Regions from separate parts of the Pseudoalteromonas sp. 1_2015MBL_MicDiv genome, predicted to be linked through region 1. Evidence: predicted binding sites of a transcription regulator. Region 1 holds the regulator's gene; the other holds the start of a gene.
What was found. The regulator sigma-54, encoded in region 1, starts transcription at its own class of promoters, with help from an activator protein. The targets are predictions, from matches to a motif close to GTTGGCACGNNNNTNGNNT.
Positions count from the first base shown of each region.

Region 2: flgJ (flagellar assembly peptidoglycan hydrolase FlgJ) is a predicted target of sigma-54. The motif match lies at 9,247-9,265, and genes of this name have one in related genera.

Region 1 is NZ_CP012737.1:3,191,397-3,202,772, reverse strand. It holds gene AOR04_RS14335 (GGDEF/EAL domain-containing response regulator) at 1-1,347, shown strand, start outside; gene AOR04_RS14330 (YgiQ family radical SAM protein) at 1,458-3,635, shown strand; gene AOR04_RS14325 (protein disulfide oxidoreductase) at 3,819-4,370, opposite strand; gene mgtE (magnesium transporter) at 4,427-5,785, opposite strand; gene AOR04_RS14315 (HPr family phosphocarrier protein) at 5,887-6,159, opposite strand; gene rapZ (RNase adapter RapZ) at 6,203-7,048, opposite strand; gene ptsN (PTS IIA-like nitrogen regulatory protein PtsN) at 7,068-7,520, opposite strand; gene hpf (ribosome hibernation promoting factor) at 7,525-7,812, opposite strand; gene AOR04_RS14295 (RNA polymerase factor sigma-54) at 7,839-9,338, opposite strand; gene lptB (LPS export ABC transporter ATP-binding protein) at 9,408-10,133, opposite strand; gene lptA (lipopolysaccharide transport periplasmic protein LptA) at 10,130-10,672, opposite strand; gene lptC (LPS export ABC transporter periplasmic protein LptC) at 10,662-11,216, opposite strand; gene kdsC (3-deoxy-manno-octulosonate-8-phosphatase KdsC) at 11,213-11,376, opposite strand, start outside.
Region 2 is NZ_CP012737.1:977,453-988,828, forward strand. It holds gene flgA (flagellar basal body P-ring formation chaperone FlgA) at 1-577, opposite strand, end outside; gene AOR04_RS04335 (chemotaxis protein) at 719-1,651, shown strand; gene AOR04_RS04340 (CheR family methyltransferase) at 1,672-2,505, shown strand; gene flgB (flagellar basal body rod protein FlgB) at 2,648-3,055, shown strand; gene flgC (flagellar basal body rod protein FlgC) at 3,061-3,492, shown strand; gene AOR04_RS04355 (flagellar hook assembly protein FlgD) at 3,506-4,186, shown strand; gene flgE (flagellar hook protein FlgE) at 4,246-5,616, shown strand; gene AOR04_RS04365 (flagellar basal body rod protein FlgF) at 5,809-6,552, shown strand; gene flgG (flagellar basal-body rod protein FlgG) at 6,574-7,362, shown strand; gene flgH (flagellar basal body L-ring protein FlgH) at 7,379-8,062, shown strand; gene AOR04_RS04380 (flagellar basal body P-ring protein FlgI) at 8,075-9,169, shown strand; gene flgJ (flagellar assembly peptidoglycan hydrolase FlgJ) at 9,302-10,297, shown strand; partial or broken gene flgK (flagellar hook-associated protein FlgK) at 10,299-11,376, shown strand, end outside.

The sequences.
Region 1 (11,376 bases):
ACGCGTACTCAATTGCAATTTGCAGAAATATTTTTTGCAAATGTAAGCATTGCTTTAGATAACGTTAGGCTATTTGTTAAGTTGAGAGATGCGGCTTACAGAGACGTACTGACAGGTATTTCCAATCGAACTAATTTTATTGAGCGAATAGAGCGCTATCAAAAACTACAAAAAAATGAGTACCTTCTTGTTTTACTTGATGTAATGAATTTTTCTGATGTTAATAATGGTTTAGGGCAAGAGGTTGGTAATAAGTTATTAATTGCTATTGTTGAGCGTTTAAAGGAAATTTACCCAACAGCTAAATTACTATCACGTATTGGGGCTGATGTATTTGGTTTTGTTATCCTTAAAAATGAATTTAATATTACAGACTTTAACGAAAAACTTAGTATTTCATTTTGTGCTGCAGAGCATATATTACCGGTGGGGTTTAAAATTGGTTTATGTCAACAGCAAGATTTTCAAAGTACAGGTATTGAAACCCTCAAAGTAGCTTATATTGCGCTTAATCAAGCTAAAAAGAATAAACATAAAGAAGGTGTTTATTACTGCGTTGATATGGAGGACGCCATTGCATGGCGACTCGGTATTATTAGGCAACTAAGGCATGATTTTGCTAGAAATAAACTAGAGGTGTGGTATCAGCCTCAATTGGCGTTTAATGATCTATCATTAATTGGCTGTGAGGCGCTTCTGCGCTGGCCTTTAGAAAATGGCACTTATATTTCACCTGCTGTATTTATTCCCTTAGCTGAAGATGCAGGGCTAATAGTTGATATAGGACAATGGGTATTAGAGCAAGCATGCCAGCAACAAAAACGATTGGAAAGTGCCGGCGCAGATATTTGCATTGCAGTAAATGTATCTGTTCCACAATTTAAAGTAAAAGGGTATGCACAAACCGTTAAAAATACATTATTAAAATATGGTGTGCAGCCAAAAAATATAGAGTTGGAAGTAACTGAAAGTGTGGTTATGGATGAGTTAGAAACTGTCATTAATACACTCCAAGAACTCAAAAAATTAGGTGTTGAGGTGGCTATTGATGATTTTGGTACAGGCTTTTCATCTTTAAGTTATATCCAGAGTTTACCAATTGATAGATTAAAAATAGATAGGGCGTTTATTAAAGGTTTACCAAATGATGACACAGGTGCAATAGCTGCTTTGGTTATATCACTTGGTGCTAAGTTGGGTTTAAAAACGATTGCAGAAGGAGTAGAAACGCAGGAACAAGCTAAATTTTTGAAAGATTTAGGGTGCGATGAGGTGCAAGGGTTTATGTATGCCAAGCCGATGCCTGAGCACGAATTAATTGAGTTTATTAATAAGCAAAATAATTAAAGTTAAATTATGATTTTACAGCTAAAGCCACATCACACATTGTAATGTTGTATATATAAACAATGCTATAAGGTATAATTCGCGCCTTTTGTTATTCTACGGCTAAATTTATGAGCACACTCAAAGCTAAGCGCGCCTTATTTTCATACCCTAAATATTGGGCTGAATGTTATGGCACCGCGCCATTTTTACCTACTACACGTGAAGAAATGGATGCACTTGGCTGGGATAGCTGCGACATAATTATTATCAGTGGCGACGCGTACGTTGATCATCCTAGTTTTGGTATGGCGGTAATTGGCCGTGTACTTGAAGCGCAAGGCTTTAGAGTGGGCATTATTGCCCAGCCAGCATGGGACTCTAAAGATGCATTTATGGAGCTAGGCAGACCGAATTTATTTTTTGGTGTAACAGCTGGGAACATGGATTCAATGATCAACCGCTATACTGCCGAAAAGCGTATGCGTCATGATGATGCTTACACACCTGATAACGTCGGCGGTAAACGCCCCGATCGTGCCGTAATGATTTACTCGCAAAAATGCCGTGAAGCATACAAAGGTATCCCAATTGTTATTGGTGGTATTGAAGCTAGCCTTCGTCGTATTGCTCATTATGATTATTGGCAAGAAAAAGTACGTCGTAGTATTTTGTTTGATGCAAAAGCGGATATTTTAATTTATGGCAACGCAGAGCGCCCGTTAGTTGAAGTTGCACACCGTATTGCGGCGGGCGAAACGATGGATACGATTCAGGATATTCGCGGCACGGCTGTTATTCGAAAAGAGCCCCTACCTGGTTGGCGTGGCAGTGATTCTACCGCTATTGATAAAATTGGTAAAATCGACCCTATTCCAAACCCATATGGTGCGGATGATGTTGGCTGTAGTAAATCTGAATTTAAACAAGCCGGTATTGATTTAAAAGCTGAAGCTGCAAAACCAATTATGGTTCAGCCTGCGCGACCTAAACCGTGGGAAAAAACCTACGTTAAGTTACCTGCTTATGAGCAAGTAAGTGTTAACAAACCTTTGTACGCCCACGCCTCGCGCATTTTGCATCAAGAAACAAATCCTGGTTGTGCAAGAGCGCTGTTTCAGCGACACGGCGATCGTTCTATTTGGGTAAACCCGCCAGCATATCCATTAGAAACACATGAAATGGATGCTGTATTTGGTTTGCCGTATCAGCGTATTCCTCACCCAAGTTATGGTGATGCTAAAATACCTGCTTACGATATGATTAAAACATCAGTTAATATTATGCGTGGCTGTTTTGGTGGTTGTTCGTTTTGCTCAATTACAGAGCATGAAGGGCGCATTATTCAAAGTCGTTCGCAAGAATCTATTATTGAAGAAATTGAACAAATTAGAGATAAAGTTCCCGGCTTTACTGGTGTTATTTCTGATTTAGGTGGTCCAACGGCGAATATGTATAAGCTGCGCTGTACGAGCAAAAAGGCCGAGAGTACCTGTAGACGCTTATCATGTGTATATCCTGATATTTGTAAACACATGGATACAGATCATACGCCAACAATAGATTTGTATAAAAAAGCACGTGAAGTTAAGGGTATTAAAAAGGTATTGATTGCTTCAGGTGTACGTTACGATTTAGCTGTACGCGACCCTCGTTACGTTAAAGAGTTAGTAACGCATCATGTGGGTGGCTACTTAAAAATAGCGCCAGAGCATACTGAGGATGGTCCATTATCAAAAATGATGAAACCAGGTATGGGTGCGTACGATCAATTTAAAGAACTATTTGATAAGTACTCTAAAGAAGCCGGTAAAAAGCAGTATTTAATTCCTTACTTTATATCTGCTCACCCAGGTACAAAAGATGAAGACATGGTAAACATGGCTTTATGGCTTAAATCAAACGACTTTAAGCTTGATCAGGTACAAAATTTTTACCCATCACCTATGGCTAATGCGACGACTATTTACCATACAGAGATGAACTCTTTACGTAATATAAAAAACAACTCAGAAGTTGTTCCAGTACCTAAAGGCGCTCGCCAACGTAGATTACATAAAGCTATTTTACGCTACCATGATGCAGCAGGTTGGCCGATGATACGTGAAGCACTACGTAAAATGGGTAAAGCTAATTTAATTGGTAAAGGACCGAACTGTTTAGTGCCTGAAGAAGGGCGTGATGAAAAAATAGGTAAAGGCGGTAAAAAAGGCGGGCGACCAGCATTAACGCGACATACCGGTTTTAGCCAATTTAAAAAGGCAAACACTAAACCAAAAGTAGGTGGTAATCGTCAAAGTACACGTTAGTAATTCAATCTGCCAGTTATTAGTTTAATTGCGATACGCGCTTTTCAGCCTTCGTAATACGTAAGTTGAGTTAACCTTGCTCTTTATTATCAATATTATTGTAGATGATAAAGAGTGAGCTTTTAGAGCCCCCTCTTTGAGCTGCGCGTATTTAGTGCCTATATATTTGCAGTCAGTTCTTCCTTATAACGTTGATGATAACCACAAACGTAATTTAAGTGACCATAACGGCTGAATACCTGTTAGCCCTTGCGTCATTTTATTATCTTTTAAGATTATATAAGATGGCGTGACTTGCCCTTGCCAATCGGTAAATATCTCACTGTGTTGATCGTTGACGGTCGTAAAACTGTAGCCATGATCATTTAGATAGTTATGTAGTTCTTGATCAGAACCTGATTTTATTGCGATGCTCACGACAGGATAATTATTCTCGTTTGCGAGTTCGTTTATGGCAGGGGAGGTAATACTACAAATAGAGCACCAAGTTCCCCAAAAATACACAAGGGTTGGTTTATCTTGGCTCATTGCAGCTAGATCAATGTTTTTCCCTTTATAATCTGTTAATTGTAATTGAGGATTTGCTGGCATGACAGGTTGCCGCCACCAATTGACGGCGGTATAAATGACGAAAAATATAGAGCCATATACCAATACACTTTTTAATATGGATACGCTTTTTTGTTTTAGCGTTTTTTTGGGTGTCACTTTTTTATTCTTGATATTCGTTGTCATAATTGCTGCTTTACCCTAAGTATTTTTTACTTTAGTTATTTGCAAAAAATTCTAATTTATACCAGCAACCAGGTAGCAGTTCCTAAAAAGGCGAATATACCAACAATATCTGTCACAGTGGTTAGCACCACACTCCCTGCAAGTGCGGGGTCTATATTCATTCTTTTAAGTATTATTGGAATACTTGCGCCAGCCACACCAGCCACGACTAAGTTCATAAACATAGCGAAGGCAAGTACACCACCAAGCATAAAGTCCCATTGCCATAGGGCAATAACACCTGCAATTAATAATGACCACAAAATACCGTTTAACGCACCAATGGCAAGTTCTTTTATCATTAAAAAGCGTTGGTTTGTTTGGTTTATATGGCCTACTGCAATACCGCGTATAACAAGCGTTAACGATTGACTTCCTGCAACGCCACCCATAGAAGGGACAATACCGTTTAGTACCGCCAAAATAGGTAAAACATCTAGTGTTCCTTCAAAAAAGCTAGCAACAAAGGCCGCTGCAAGTGCGGTTAGTAAATTGACACCTAACCAAACTGAGCGCTTTTTAGAGCTTTTGAGTACTGGCGCAAAGGTATCTTCTTCATCATCTAGACCGGCTAAGCCTAGTAAACTATGCTCTGCATCTTCTCGAATTACGTCAACAATATCATCGATAGTGACACGACCAAGTAATTGATCGTTATCATCAACAACAGGTGCTGATATCCAATTATGGCGCTCAAATAGTTGCGCGACTTCACTTTCATCCATTGAAATTGGGATTGATTCACAATCTTCATCCATTAAATCGCGAACAATTTTTTCAGGTGGGTTCGTTAATAACGTACTCAGTGATAGAGCGCCTATAAAACAGTTGTGTTTATCAACAACATATAGGTCATCTGTACCTTCTGGTAGCTCCCCACGTAGCCTAATATATCTAAGTACAACATCGAGCGTTACATCAGGACGAATGGTTACCGTATCGGTGTTCATTAGCGCGCCAGCTGAACGCTCTTGATATGAAAGTGCTTGTGTTGCACGTTCACGGTCTTGAATATCCATCGCGCTGACAACGTCTTTATAAACGGTGTCTGGTAAACTACGGAGTACTTCACCTAAGTCATCGTGGCCCATGTCTTCAGTTGCGGCTGCAATGTGCTCAGGTTCCATTTGGGCAATAATGCCTAAACGAACATCTTCGGAAAGCTCTTCAAGAACATCACCTTGTACATCAGGGTCAACCAACTGCCAAAGTAGTCGGCGAATTTTATGCGGCGATGACTCTAATAATAATGCGGTATCACAAGGAGCTGTTTTTGCTAACATCCGCCTAACTTGAACAAATTGACCACTGTTAAGCGACTTTGTCACTTGTTTTAATTGTTGTAGTGGATAGTCTTGTTCAAAAGCTTCAGGCATTGGCGTCCTTATTGATTTTTATATAACTATGGATAGGGAGGTTTATTAATGGGGTAATTAACCACATTTAGTTTATCTTAGTTTCGGTTTTTAGCTAAGTGCTATTCTTCTTCATTAAAGCGTTGTGCTATCAATTGACCAACGGCATGTAAAGCTTGTTCGGCATCAGGGCCCTCACACACTACTTTCACCTCTTTTCCTTGACTGCTTTCCAGTAGCATTAAAGCCAATACACTGTCCCCAGGCGCTTCTTTATCATCTTGATATATCATGATTGAGGCATCAAATTTAATAGCAAGTTGCGCTAATACTGTAGCGGCTCTTGCATGAAGTCCTAATTTATTTTTTATTAAAAAAGTGTCTTCTAAACGCATAAGTTACTCTACCTAAGCTGAACAGATGATTATTTTGAATGAGTTATTTTTCTTGTTCTCTATGGCGGATTTTTACATTTGGATGTGTCATCGAAAAACTTTCACCAATCGTTTGTGCTAAATATACTGAGCGATGTTGCCCGCCAGTACAACCTATAGCAATAGTTAAGTAGCTACGGTTATTTCGCTCTAAATGTGGCAACCATGTTTGTACAAAAGTTTGAATTTGCCAAGTGAACTTTTGGACAATGCTGTGGCTGGCTAAGTAATCCTTTACGGGTTGGTCTAAGCCATTTAAAGGTTTTAATTCTGGCTCCCAATGTGGGTTCGGTAAAAAGCGTGCATCAAAGACATAATCAGCTTCCTTAGGAATGCCGTGTTTAAAGCCAAACGACTCAAAAGTAACAATGAGTTGTTTATCTTTTTTACCCAGAATTTTTTCACGAATTGATTCAGCAAGTTGATGAACACTTAAATCACTCGTGTCGATCATATAGTCAGCGCGAGTAGTGAGAACATCGAGTAGTTCTTTTTCTTTTTTTATAGCTAAATCAAGAGGTAATGAGTCAACTGATAACGGGTGTAGACGGCGAGTCTCAGAAAAACGTTTAATTAATGTTTGATCCTCACTGTCTAGATAAAACAGAGTCGGTTTAGCAAAGCCAGGTAAGTATTCAAGGATATCGTTAAATTCATCTTGCTCTTTTGGTAAATTACGGACATCAATACTAACTGCAATTTTGTCGTAGTTATCAGATACACTTCTCACTAAAGAAGGTAGCAGATTAATTGGAATATTATCTACGCAATAATAACCTAAATCTTCAACTACGCGTAAAGCAACCGATTTTCCAGAACCGGAACGGCCACTTATGATAATTAATTCCATTTATCACCCATTATGTTAATTACGATTGTTCTACAATAACTTGATACAGCTCAGTATCTGATTTTGCGCTGCGTAACTGTTTACAAAAATCTTTATTATTTAGTTTATCAGCTATCGTTGCGAGCGTCTTTAAGTGCTGCTGGTTATCGCCATCAGGTACGATGAGAGCAACAAATATATCAACAGGGCGATTATCTATAGCATCAAAATTAATAGGTGTTTCGCTTACTAATACGAGTGCTAAGGGCTCTTCTGCGCCGCTCATTCGCCCATGAGGGATTGCAATGCCTCTTCCTATACCAGTGCTTCCCAGTTTTTCTCTATTCATTAAGGCGCTGAGAATATCTTGTTGAGAAAGATATGGGAGCTTGTCATGAGCAAGTTGACTGATGAACTCTAAAATTCTTTTTTTACTATTAAAAAGGACCGCAGCTCTGCTGCAGTCCTGGCATATAAGTGAACTTAATTTCATAATATTAGTGTCGAGCAAGCTTCTCTTTGTGTTTAATAACTTGGCGATCGAGCTTGTCAATCAGCGAGTCAATGGCGGCGTACATATCTTGATGTTCAGTAGAGGCAAATAACTCAGCTCCACTTACATGAATCGTTGCCTCAGCTTTTTGGTTTAATTTTTCTATATCAAGAATGACATGAACATTATTAATATGATCTGAGTGTCTTTCTAGCTTCGCAAATTTGGTATTTACATAATCTCTTAATGAATCAGTTACTTCTACGTGACGACCAGTTAAGTTTAGTTGCATAAGCATTACCCTCTTTGTTTAGCGTCTTAAATCAAACTTTTTCGCTGATTTGACGGTGGAATAGCTAGAGATTCGCGATACTTTGCGATTGTACGTCTCGCTACTTTTATTCCTTGCTCAGCTAATATATCTGCAATTTTACTATCACTCAATGGTTTTGCTGAGTTTTCTGCTGCGATTAATTTTTTAATGAGAGCGCGTATTGCTGTTGATGAGCATTCGCCTCCATTTTCAGTACTTACATGGCTTGAGAAAAAATATTTAAGCTCAAAAATACCGCGAGGTGTATGCATATATTTTTGAGTTGTTACGCGTGAAATAGTTGATTCGTGCATTTCGACCATTTCTGCTACATCATTTAAAACCATTGGTTTCATGGCTTCTGGGCCATGCTCAAAAAAACCTTGTTGTTGCTTAACAATACAATTAGTTACTTTTAATAGTGTATCGTTTCTACTTTCTAAACTTTTAATAAACCATTTAGCTTCTTGTAGATGCGAGCGAATAAACTGGCTATCACCACTTGATTTAACGGTGCGTGACATTGCTGCATATTGGCTGTTGACTCTGATTTTAGGCATGCTATCTGGGTTTAGTTCAACAACCCAGCGACCTTTTATTTTTTTCACCGATACATCAGGAATTACATACTCAGATTCTTCTCTAACTATAGTATCCGCCGGTTTTGGGCTAAGAGTATGTATTAAAGTCATTATTTCTTTAAGCTCTTCTTCTTTGAGCTTTGTTTTTTTCATTAATGTACGATAGTCGCGAGCAGCTAATAGATCAATGTGCTCGGTTAAAATCATTTTTGTTTCATTAATATAGGGTGTTTCTTTATCGTATTGGTTCAGCTGAATACATAAGCATTCTTGTAAACTACGTGCTGCAATACCAACAGGGTCAAACAATTGAATTCTTTTTAAAACAGCTTCTATTTCGTCAAGTTCAACTTCGTTGTCTTCTTCGTTCTCTTGATTAAAACTTTCTAAAATTTCTTCGCAGCTCAGCGTTAAAATACCCGAATCATCGACGGCTTCAACAATCGCAATCGCAATCGCTTCATCGGTAGGACTAAAGGGAGTCAGTTGTAGTTGCCACATTAGGTATTCATGGAGCGTTTCAGTTGAGGAGCCTTGGTATATAGATTCATCTTCAGGCATTGGTCCTGATGATGATGCTGGGGCTGCGCTCATATATTCATCCCAACTAACATCCATAGCCATTTCATCACTTAGCGTATCTTTAGCAAGTGCTTCACCACTGTCTTGCTCATATTCGCTCGGAACATCATCAGCATTTGCGCTAACAGTGACATCGTCGTTATCTGCTTTTTGCTCGTTTTTACCAGCAGAATCTTCGGCGTAATCTTGCTCTTCAACCTCTAATAGGGGGTTGCTGTCGAGTGCTTCTTGTATTTCTTGCTGGAGATCCAATGTACTGAGTTGCAACAGGCGAATTGCTTGTTGCAGCTGTGGAGTCATTGTAAGTTGCTGGCCCATGCGCAGCTGTAATGATTGCCTCATGTATCTCTAACAATCCTTTTATGTTGTTATAATTAATACTAGCAGATGCTTAAAGACATGGCGTAAATGTTACAGCCTAAATTGCTCGCCTAAATAAACATCACGTACTGTTTTATCGTTTAATACGTGTTCTGGAGTGCCTGATGCAATTAACTCACCATGAGAAACTATGTAGGCTTTTTCGCAAACATCAAGAGTTTCTCTTACATTATGGTCGGTAATTAACACACCAATACCACGATTTTTAAGATGTTCTATTATTTTCTTTATATCTAACACTGAAATAGGGTCAACACCAGCAAAAGGCTCATCAAGCAATATAAATTTAGGATCAGCGGCTAGTGCTCGCGCTATTTCAACTCGGCGACGCTCGCCTCCTGATAATGCCATACCTTGGCTATCACGAATGTGCTGAATACTAAATTCATCTAATAAATTGTTAAGTGTGTCTTCTCTTGCTTGCTTATTTAGCTCTTTACGTGTTTCTAAAATAGCCATTAAGTTTTGATAAACAGTAAGCTTTCTAAAAATTGATGATTCTTGGGGTAAGTAACCAATGCCTAATCTAGCACGACTATGCATAGGTAAAAGAGTAATATCGTTATCGTCGATAGAAATCTTGCCTTTATCACTAGGTACAAGGCCTACAATCATATAAAACGTTGTGGTTTTACCTGCACCATTAGGGCCAAGTAACCCGACTATGCTGCCAGCCTTTACTTCCAGACCTACATTTTTTACAACTTCACGGCCTTTATAACTTTTAGCTAATAGTTCTGCTTTTAATGTACTCATGGCTGACCTTTATCGTTTTTTTCTTTTTTAGTCTCAATAGGTACTAAAATAGTATGCACACGATCGGTTGAGTTTTCGTCTTTTTCAGCGCTAATTAATTGCTGTTGCATATCGTAAGTAATACTCTTGGCATTTATTTTTTGACCCGCTTGCGATACTTGTGCATCGCCAATAAGGGTTAAAAATCGTTTAGCTACATCATAACGAACTTCGTTTGCGCTGGCGCTCATTATAGTGCCGTCAGTTTGTTTTTCTTCGAAATATGCAGGGCTACCAGTTGCAATTAGTAGCTGTTTATTATCGCCTAATTCATCACGTTTATGTACTTCTAAACGGTCGGCTGTAATACGGCGGTTGCCGTGAATAATCTCAACATTTTTTTCAAAAATTCCGACGTTTTCTTTTAATTGGCCTTCTTGTTTGTCGGCACTTATTGATATTTGATTCGCTGCAGGTTGAATCGCTTGTTCAGCAGCGCTAAGGTTGAAAGCTAGTATAAGTGTCGGAATAATAAGTATTTTTGAAATTTTATTGGTCATAATATATAGTTCGCGTATGGTTAATAAGTTTTATCACTTCAGTTTTTAAATCGGCTTCAAGGCCTTTACCGGTGATCTTTAAATTGGGTCCCGTAACAATAACGGGTTGCTCTGAACGCATCGTGAGTAGTTTTATATCTACTTGAATATTATCCGCATTAATCTTGTCTATCATTGCATTATCAGTAAGATTCTTGGCAACCACGTTACCTTCTAAAATTAATTGTTTTCCTTCATATAACGTTGCTTCGTCTGCATTTATTCGCCATGTTTGTTTTTCGTTATATAAGGTGAAAATGGGCTTTTCAAAAAAGGTAAAGCCTAACTGTTGATATAATTCCATTTTAGCAGCTGTAACTTTATGATTAATTTTACCATTTTCATCATAGGCCGTTTGTTTTAGCTCAATAGCAATATAATCAGGCTTAGCGATAACTTCAGCTTCAACCTGAGCTGTCATATTTGTTTGTGCAAAATAAGGGTACCAAAGCCAAACCATACAGCTGATGAATAAAACGCTTAAAATTATGCGCGCTGTATTCATGAACTAGTACCTTTGCTAGTAAGTGGTTTGTCGTTCTCTAGCATAAGTAAGTCGGTTAGTTCTCTCACTGCGCCAAAACCACCCAGCATCTGTGTCGTGTAATGTGATAAACGCTTGATTAGTGGGTGAGCATCGTTAACTGCAACGGCAAACCCGACTA
Region 2 (11,376 bases), 1.7 Mb from region 1:
TCAACCCTCTAAGGTTAGCTAAAATGTTTACAGAATCACCTTTGCACACCATACATATTTGGTTAAGTAATATAGGCATCCCGCTTCTTATGTTGCGTTTACTCCTACTTCCAATAAGTATTTCTGGGTTATCTAAATACTGCATTCTAACAAAATGTGTTGGTTTCATTTCAATACTTAAGTGAGAACTTGTTATTACTTCACCTCGCACTAAATTTGCGTTAGCGATCACAACAGGTGCCATTTCAACTATTCTTACATGCACGTACTGAGACCAATTTTGAGTATCGTTACATTTTATTTGTAATGTAACTTGTCGATTAAATGGCGGCTCACTTGGGATTAGTAACTCGAGCGCATTTTGACAGGTTCGATCAGGAATACGACTATCAAGTGGTAAAGCACTTAATTGTATTTTAGTATTTTCTGTAGAACCAATCTGATCGGCGACATAACTTATTGCGATCTCTTGTAATAAATCTTTATTAAAGACTTTTGCGTGCAGGGGTAAAGCGAAGCTGAGGCTAGCAACAAAATAAAAAACACTGTATCTTCTGACTTTTTTTAACAAACTCATAATGTTTCGACTATGCTTATGGTTTCAAACAGGGTATAAATATTTTGCGTCAAAAAGAAGACGCTCCCGTGATGTTATGTAAGCTTTATAAATAGAAAGCAATTATCATTCCGTATTATTTGTTTTCTTTAGGAGATTTGAATGGCAGGCATTTTAGACTCAGTAAACCAGCGCACCCAGTTGGTTGGGCAGAACCGCCTAGAATTACTATTATTTAAGCTCAGGGGTCGGCAGCGTTTTGGTATAAACGTATTTAAGGTGAGGGAAGTATTACAATGCCCTCCACTAACAAGTATGCCAAAGTCAAACGCCTATATTCGTGGTGTTGCACATATTCGCGGCCAGACTATTTCGGTGATAGATCTTTCTATGGCCGTGGGTGGGCGACCAATAGAAAACATAACAGACAGTTTTATTATCATTGCTGAATATAACCGCTCAGTGCAAGGTTTTTTAGTGGGTGGGGTAGAGCGTATTGTTAATATGAATTGGGAAAAAATAATGCCGCCTCCATCAGGTGCTGGCCGATATTCATATTTAACCGCTGTAACCGAAATCGAAAATGAACTGGTCGAAATATTAGACGTAGAAAAGATTCTTAACGAAATTTGCCCTGTAAACACAGAAGTAAGTGCTGATGTAGCAGCTAGCGGCGATATTCAAAAAGACTTGGGTGAGCGAATTGTGTTTATTGCTGATGATTCAGCTGTTGCGCGTAACCAAGTTAAACGTGCGCTAGAGCCACTTGGTGTTCAAACTGAGTTAGCTAAAAATGGTAAAGAAGCCTTAATAAGGTTAAAAGAAATAGCTGAATTAGATTGTAAAGACAATATTACCGAACGTGTCGCTTTACTTATATCTGATGTTGAAATGCCTGAAATGGATGGCTATACGTTAACGGCAGAAATTAAAGCAGATCCTAAACTCGCCCCTTTACATGTTATTTTACATACTTCATTGAGTGGTGTTTTTAATCAGGCGATGATTGAAAAAGTAGGGGCTGATGACTTTATTGCAAAATTTAACCCAGATGAACTAGCAACTGCTGTGAAAAAATGGGTTCATTGTGATTAATAAAAATAGGTGTTACTAATTTGAATAATAAAGATTTGCAGCAAAGTGAATACGATCAGTTTCGTTCGTTTTTGGAGCAGCAATGCGGGATCGTTTTAGGTGAAAATAAACAATATTTGGTGAAAAGCCGACTTGCGCCGTTAATGACTCGATTTAATGTAGAATCTTTATCAGAGCTGGTTAGCAAAACGCTGGGTCCTCATGAGCGACAGCTTCGAGCTGCGGTTGTAGACGCAATGACTACGAATGAAACGTTGTGGTTTAGAGATCAATACCCGTTTGAATTGCTTCAAAATAAGCTTTTCCCGGAATTTAAGGAGCTAAGAAGACCACTAAAAATTTGGTCGGCAGCGAGTTCTTCTGGTCAAGAACCATACTCTATTTCAATGTCTGTTGCTGAGTTTCAAGCAAAGCAACCTAATGTGTTACGGATGGGGGCGCAAATTATTGGCACTGATATCTCTAATACGATGCTTGATATGTGTAAAAATGGTGAATACGATGCATTGGCTTTAGCAAGAGGTCTTTCTGCTGAGCGCCGTAAAAAGTTTTTTAAAGATAGCGGCAATGGTATGGCTCAAGTAAATGATTCGATAAAAAAGCAAGTTAGCTTTAGGCATTTAAATCTACTTGATTCTTACGCACTTATGGGTAAATTCGATATTATATTTTGTCGAAATGTACTTATATATTTTGCCCCAGAAGTAAAAGCTAAAATTATTAGTCAATTTGCTCAAGCGCTGAATCCTAAAGGTTACTTATTTTTGGGTGCATCAGAGTCAATGACAGGCTTAAGCAGTGAATTTGACATGGTACGATGCAACCCTGGCATTATTTATCAAAAAAAGCTGTAATAGTAACTCCTTCCCTATATAAATGACGCGCCTAGCGTCATTTTTCTTTTTAATACATACCCTTATATAAATAATCACCACTCTAGTATTAATGGCGTATTTTTTGCTTTATTCAAGGTAAGTCAATTTTTTGGAGATGGTTATGGCTATCAGTTTTGATAAGGCATTAGGTGTGCATCCGCAGGCTATGTTGATCCGTTCACAACGAGCAGAAGTAATTGCAACTAATATTGCGAATGCTGATACGCCGGGCTACAAAGCAAAAGATATTGATTTTGCCTCTGCATTAAAAGCGGCAAGATCAAACCAGCAAAGCGGCAATACAATGGTACGAACTAACGATAAACACATCGGTGGTGGTACTCGTAGTATGGATGATTCAGAATTATTTCGCTTACCAAATCAAGCAGATACGGGCGATGGTAACTCGGTTGATATACAAGTGGAACGAAACTTGTATACACAGAATGCTATGGAGTATCAGGCCAGCTTGCAATTTTTAAGCAGCAGATTTAAAGGTCTGAATAAAGCACTCGGTAGTCAAGGATAAAAATTATGAGTTTATATAATGTATTTGATATTGCAGGTTCAGGTATGAGCGCACAAAATGTACGCTTAAATACCACCGCAAGTAATATTTCTAATGCGAATACGATTAGTTCTTCTCAAGACAAAACATACCGAGCGCGACAACCTGTATTTGCTGCTGAACTTACCAAAGCTTCAGCATCGGCAAGTAATCAACAGGGCTCCGCCGTTGGCGTTAAAGTTTTAGGCATTGTTGAAAGCAGTGCTCCATTACAGATTGAGTATAATCCAAATCACCCGAGTGCGGATGAAAATGGCTATATTTATAAACCCAACGTTAATGTTGTTGAGGAGATGGCTAATATGATTTCTGCCTCTCGCTCTTATGAAACAAACGTGCAAGTTGCAGATGCAGCTAAGCAAATGTTAAGTAAAACACTGCTGCTAGGTCAGCGGTAACCGAGGGTAGGTTATGAATAACGATATAAGTACATCTTCATCCTATTTAGACTCAATCCGTTGGCAAGAGCAGCAAGTAGCTAGCAGCGAAGATGAGAGTGACGCGTTAACACAAGAAGATTTTTTCTCGTTGTTGACGCAGCAATTATCGTATCAAGATCCCAGTAACCCTGCGGACAATGATCAAATGATTGCGCAAATGACTAGTTTTACTATGGCGCAAGGCATTACAGATTTAAATACTAACTTTGAATCTTTAGCCTCTTCGATGACGTCTAATTCTGCATTACAAGCCTCAACGCTTGTTGGTAAGCAGGCTTTACTAGAGTCAAATACCCTTGATTTAAATGAAACGGGTGATGCTAGAGGCTCAGCAGTAGCAGAAGAAGCTATGGATAACCTTAAAATCAAAGTAACTGACGAATCAGGTCAATTAGTAAGAACGATTGATATGGGTTCTCAGGCAGCTGGAGCAATTCGCTTTGCTTGGGATGGTAACAACGAAGCCGGCGAACGTTTACCTGAAGGTGAATACACAATAACAGCTGAAGGAAGTACTAACGGTGAATTTTCAAGTTTACCCGTTGCTACTTTTAAGAACATTGAAAGTGTAAATATTAACGGCTCAAGTGGCATTATTATTAACACTAAAGAAGGTGCGGTTAGGCTGACGGATGTCGCAGAAATCGCATAATTAATTTTAGTATTTTTTGCCTGCCAGCAGGCTTCAGATTGATAGGTTAGAGGTGAATTATGAGCTTCAATATTGCATTAACAGGCCTTGCTGCCGCGCAAAAAGATTTAGATGTAACAGCAAATAATATTGCGAACGTCAATACTACCGGTTTTAAAGAGTCACGCGCAGAGTTTGCCGATGTTTATGCATCGTCAGTATTTAGCGCAGGTAGGACTAAAAATGGTGATGGTGTGCAAACGACGATGGTTGCACAGCAGTTTCACCAAGGATCACTGCAGTTTACTAATAACTCTTTAGATTTAGCTATTACAGGTGAAGGTTATTTTGCGATGACCGATGATATTTCATCGCAAGATTTAACCTATACTCGTGCCGGTGCATTTAAATTAAACCAAGATAATTTTATGGTTGACGCTAAGGGTAATTTCTTACAAGCATTCCCTGTAGATTCATCAACCGGTGATACAACATCAGTGAGTTTGAGTACGACAAACCCAGTTCAAATACCAGATTCATCAGGTTCGCCTCGTGCTACAGAAAATGTATTCTTATCGTTCAATTTAGATGCTACAGCTGATGCACCGGGTATAGATTTTGATCCTACATCCAATGGTACTTATAACTCATCTACATCAACGACAGTTTATGACTCGTTAGGTGAGCCGCATATATTGCAATACTTTTTTGTAAAAGAACCTGACGCAGCTTCAGGTGGTACAGATAATAGCTGGAATGTGTATGCGACACTTGATGGAAAGGTAGTTGATGGAACTTCGGGCGCAGAACAAACCACGACCCCTTATGCACCGATCACAACTCTTGGTTTTGATTCAAGTGGTTTACCTGCAACGACAGGCGGAGTAGCAAATACAAACCTAACCACTTTTGATGAGATAAACCTACCTGCTGGTGCTGGTACTGGTTTATCTACAATGCTTGATAATGGTGCTACATTCCCAGGCACAGGTATTGAGCTTAATTGGCGTGATGAAAACAATACGGCAGGACGTATACCAACACAGTATTCAAGTGGTTTTGAAGTTAAAGCACTTGATCAAGATGGTTCGACTGTTGGTCGTTTAGCTGGAATTGATATTGGCACCGACGGTAAACTAGTTGCTTCATACAGTAACGGTGATTCAACATACCTTGGCCAGATAGCTATGGTTCGCTTTCCTAATTCGCAAGGTTTATCACAAATAGGCGACACAAGTTGGAAGCAAAGTATTGACTCAGGTGAGCCTGTTGCAGGTGAGGCAGGGTCAGGTACATTTGGTAGTATTAACTCATCAGCACTTGAGCAATCAAATACTAATTTAACTAATGAGCTTGTCGATTTAATCACAGCTCAACGTAATTACCAAGCTAACTCGCGAGCGCTTGAAGTTAACTCAACAATCCAGCAAAGTATTTTGCAGATTCGATAATTTAAATTTAATTAAATATTTTAGGCTGCATTTTGCAGCCTTTTTTATTTTAGCCTCTAAACCAAAACCAATGGTTACAGTAAGTGGCTATCATTTCTATTGTTTGTTTCATCACTCTAATGTTACGTAAACTCTAATCTGGCATCTATTTTGCATTTGTTAAGTTAGAGATTTTTAATGTGAGTCGATGTTATGGACAAAATGGTCTACATTGCGGCCTCAGGTGCTAAACAGAGCCTGCAGGGCCTTGCCCTTAAAGCCAATAATTTGGCGAATGCCAATACGACAGGCTTTAAATCAGACTTTGCTCAAGCACGTTCTATGCAAGCGTTTGGTGAAGGGCTGCCAACACGTGTATTTTCGATGCAAGAACGTCCGGGTTCAAACATGACATCGGGTGGCATAGTTGAAACAGGCAGAGATTTAGATATCGCAATGAGCGATAACGCATGGCTGAGTGTGCAAGATGCGTCGGGTAATGAAGCTTACACTAAAGTAGGCACGCTCAATATCACAGCAGAAGGCATGCTGGTAACAAGTCATGGACGTCAAGTTATTGGCGAAGGTGGTCCAATTATACTGCCTGTACCAATTGAAAAGGTTGAATTTAGTCAAGATGGTGCTATTCAGGTTCGTCCGCAAGGCGCCCCAGCAAATTTTTTAGAAGAAGTTGATCGCTTAAGAGTCGTTGAGGCTGATAATTCACAACTTGAAAAAGGTAATGATGGCTTATTTAGACCAAAACCAAATCAAGTTGTTGATACTTCCGCTAATGTAAAAGTATTGAGTGGAACCTTAGAAATGTCGAATGTAAACCCCGTTCATGAAATGGTCGATATGATAAGTCATCAACGCCAATTTGAATTACAAGTCAAACTGATGAAAACAGCTGAAGAAATTGACGAACGTCAAGATCAGCTGTTGCGCATAGTTTAACTTTAAAATGAGGACACTATTATGAATCCTGCATTGTGGATCAGCAAAACAGGGCTTGATGCTCAACAAACCGATATTTCGGTTATTTCAAATAATTTAGCGAATGCCAGTACGGTTGGTTACAAAAAAAGCCGCGCTATATTTGAAGATTTACTTTATCAAAATATTAATCAGCCAGGTGGTCGTTCATCGCAAGACACTGAAATGCCATCAGGCCTAATGTTAGGTGCGGGTGCAAAAGTTGTAGCCAACCAAAAAGAGTTTACGCAAGGTAACATGTTAACCACCGAAAACTCACTAGATTGGATGATTTCCGGCGAAGGTTTTTTTGAAGTGCTGCAGCCAGATGGCAATATTGCCTATTCGCGCAATGGCCAGTTTACCACCGATGGTGATGGACGAATTGTTACATCGGGTGCTGGTTATGTTATTCAGCCAGAAATGAATGTCCCCGAAGATGCTCAATCGATTACTGTTTCGCAAGACGGAGAAGTATCTGTTCGTGTTGCAGGTCAAGCCGATAACGTAGTTATTGGTCAGATCACCATTAGTGACTTCATTAATCCATCGGGTCTTGAGCCGATTGGTCAAAACCTTTATACCGAAACAGCTGTAAGTGGTGCTCCAGTGCAGGGTAATCCTGGTGTTGAGGGGCTTGGTAGTATTATTCAAGGCTCACTTGAAACATCAAACGTAAATGTCACAGAAGAGCTGGTAAATCTTATCGAAACTCAACGTATTTATGAAATGAATTCAAAAGTAATTTCAGCCGTCGACGAAATGATGAGTTATATCAATCAGCAACTATAAGGTTTAGGGGCAGAATATGCGTAATATTATGTTATTTGCGGCAGGCACTCTATTTTTAAGTGGATGTGTATCAACACAAAATAGTGAAATAGTGCAAGACGATCCTTACTATGCGCCAATGTACCCAGAACCAAATATAGAACCTGTTGTAGCAACAGGCTCTTTATTTAACACGAATGTGTCGAACGATTTATACGCGGACAGAAAAGCTCTGCGTACCGGCGATATCATTACGGTTAAATTGCAAGAATCTACCCAAGCTACAAAAGCGGCAAAAACAGAAACAGATAAGCAATCTGACACGAGCCTTGACCCTGTAATTGGTTTGGGGGGACTTCCTGTTAATATCGGTGGCGACAGTATTCAATTTGGAATTGGCAGTGATTCATCGTTTTCTGGTGACTCTAAATCAAATCAATCAAATAGTTTATTTGGCAATATATCGGTTAATGTGATGCGTGTTTTACCAAACGGTAACTTAGTTATTCGAGGTGAAAAATGGTTAACTCTTAATACAGGCGAAGAGTTTATTCGCTTAGAAGGGTTGGTGCGCCCGCAAGATGTTGGCTCAGATAATACGGTTGAATCAAACCGAATAGCTAATGCACGGATTCAATATTCAGGTAAAGGGCAAACCCAAGAAGCACAAAGTGCTGGTTGGTTAACGCGCTTTTTTAGTAGCTCGCTCTTTCCTTTTTAGAGGACATTCAATATGAATGTATTTAAGTTTTTTTGTTTAATTGTTTTGCTGGGATGCCAATTTTCGGCACATGCAGAGCGTATTAAAGATATCTCTATGGTTGAAGGTGTGCGTTCTAACCAATTAGTGGGTTACGGGTTAGTTGTTGGCTTACCTGGGACTGGCGAGCAAAGTAAGTTTACCCAACAGAGTTTCAAGGGCATGTTAAGTAATTTTGGTATTACACTGCCGGCTAATTTAAGCCCTAAAATTAAAAATGTGGCTGCTGTTGCTGTGCATGCAGAGTTACCTGCGTTCAGAAAACCAGGACAAACAATTGATATTACCGTGTCGTCTATTGGCAGCGCCGGTAGTTTGCGCGGTGGTACTTTAATTCAAACATTTTTAAAAGGTGTTGATGGGAATGTATACGCTATAGCACAAGGTAGCCTTATTGTTGGCGGCTTAGGAGCTGAGGGGTTGGATGGCAGCAAGGTTGTTATAAATACACCCACCGTCGGTCGAATTCCCAATGGTGCTACTGTTGAACGTGCCGTTAAAAGTCCATTTATGCAAAGCGACTATATTACTTTTAATTTAAATCGCCCAGATTTTACAACAGCGAAACGTTTAGAAAGTACGATAAACGACTTAGTTGGTCCCAATAGCGCACAAGCTATTGATGCTGCATCTATTCGTGTTATTGCCCCAAGAGATGCATCACAACGTGTATCGTATTTATCAACACTTGAAAACTTAGAGTTTACCCCTGCGGATAACGCAGCAAAAATTATTGTTAACTCTCGTACGGGGACGATTGTAATTGGGAAAAATGTAAAACTACAGCCAGCCGCGATTACTCATGGTGGTTTAACTGTGACGATTACCGAGCAACAAAATGTATCTCAGCCTAATGCATTAAGTGAAGGTGAAACCGCCGTTACGAATCAAAGTATCATTGATGTGAATCAGGATGATTCTCGTGCATTTGTATTTAATCCTGGTGTTAGCTTGGACGATTTAGTCAGAGCAATCAATGAAGTTGGTGCTGCACCAGGTGATTTGATGGCTATTCTTGAAGCGCTTAAAGAGGCTGGTGCAATAAACGGTCAACTAGTTGTTATTTAGTATTTAAACACGCCCTAGTAACATTTTTACTAGGGCAAAATCATTCCCTCGCAATATATCTAATTTAAAGTTAGTCAACTGGCTCAATTTTTGCATTTTAATTGCATTACTCATTATTGTGTCAAAAAGCTGATGGAAACAAATCATCTCGATAAGCAAAACTTTTTTGATTTAGGCAACTTAGATTCACTTCGTAAAGAAGCCTTAACCAGTGGTGATTCATCGACTGATGCATCAAAGGCTGCGCTAAAAAAAGCCGCTGCACAATTTGAAGCAATTTTCACTCAAATGTTACTTAAAAGTATGCGCAAGGCAAACGAAGCATTTGAGGACAAAGAAAGCCCATTTAATTCCAGTGGGGTTAAGTTCTTTGAAGAAATGCACGATCAACAATTATCGACAGAACTATCATCAAATGGTTCTTTAGGCCTTGCAGACTTAATCGTTCAACAGTTATCCCCTGATGGTAAAAATTTTATGCCCGGATCTGTTTTGAGAACAACAGCGGACTTTTTAAGTGATAAGCGAGTGGGCTCAGAGCTTCCTCATGAAAATAATAATAAATCAGTAGAGCCTGTAAGTACGAACATGAACATGGATATTACAGAATCAAAAATAGAGACTCCGGTATTTGAATCGGCTGAAGAGTTTGTTAGCTCTGTGTGGGAACACGCTAAAACGGCAGCAAAGAAAATTGGTTTAAACCCGGCTGTAATGGTTGCGCAAGCAGCGCTTGAGACTGGTTGGGGTAAACATATCATTAATAAAAGTGATGGTAACAGTTCAAATAACTTATTTAATATTAAATCAGATAAAAGCTGGGAAGGTGAAAAAGCCAGTAAAGTCACACTCGAATTTGAGCAAGGTACAGCGGTCAAAAAGAAAGCAAACTTTAGGGCGTACGACTCAATAAAAGAAAGTGTAAATGACTTTGTTGATTTTTTGACACAAAACCCACGCTACCAAGAAGCATTACAAAATACAGCAAAGCCAAGCGACTTTTTAGATTCGTTACAAAAAGCGGGTTATGCAACCGATCCAAATTACGCTAGCAAAATAAAACAAGTACTCAATAGTGCAGAATTAAAAGATATTGCAGCAAACGCGATTCGCCAAGGAGTAAAGTAACATGTCGTATGATTTATTGAGTATTGCCAGTTCAGGAGTCAGAGCTAGTTCTGAGTTACTGCAAACGACAAGTAAAAACATTGCCAATGTAAATACAGAAGGCTATGTACGCGAGCGCACAGAATTTACTACCATGGTAGATAATCAGGTAGGTAGGGGTGAAACCTACCGTTTGCTAAACCAATTTGCTCAAGAACAGCTAAACAGAGATACATCTAATAAATCATTTTTTGATCAGTTTGTAACAGAGGCAAATAGGGTTGATACCTTATTTTCAGAGGAAGCAAATAGCTTATCTACAGGCATAAATTCGTTATTTAATAACGTGCAAGAGGCACTCAATCAACCATCATCAACGGTAGCTCGTTCTTTAGTTATTACTGATGCACAAAGCTTAATTGATCAAATGGATAGACTCTCAGGTATTGTCTTTGATCAGCAAAGTATAGTGAATGAACAATTAGAAATATTTTCAGAGGAAGCCAATACGCTAATCCAAAGTATTAGCGCTTTAAATAAAGATATAGCTGCTGTAAATGGAACGAATAATGCTGCTGATGCAAGTTCAACTTTTAACGAACGTGACAAAGCAATACGTGATTTATCCGAACTTATAGATATAGAAACACTTGATGGACCAAATGGTGAAAAGCTTGTGTTTATGGGTACAGGAGAAGCCGTTGTTATGCAAAATGGTTCGTTTAATTTGTTTTCTATGAGAGGCGACCCCGATCCTAGTTTTAAAGAGCTAACGTTAGATGTTAACGGTGGCAAAGCTGTGCCACTTGAAATTGATACGAGCAAATTAAAAGGTAAAATTGGCGGTTTACTTGCTTTTAGAGACGATATTTTAGTGCCGGCGCAAAATCAAATCGGTCAAATGGGACTGGCTATTGCAGATGCATTTAACGAACAAAATAAATTAGGCATGAATGCAAATGGTGAGTTGGGGGGGATATTTTTACCATACCAACAGAAAATGCATTTGCTTATCAAGATAATACTGGTGGTGTTACAAACATGACCGCAACGGTTGAGCCAGGCAAAGGTAGTGAATTACCTGCCAGTAACTTCATTAT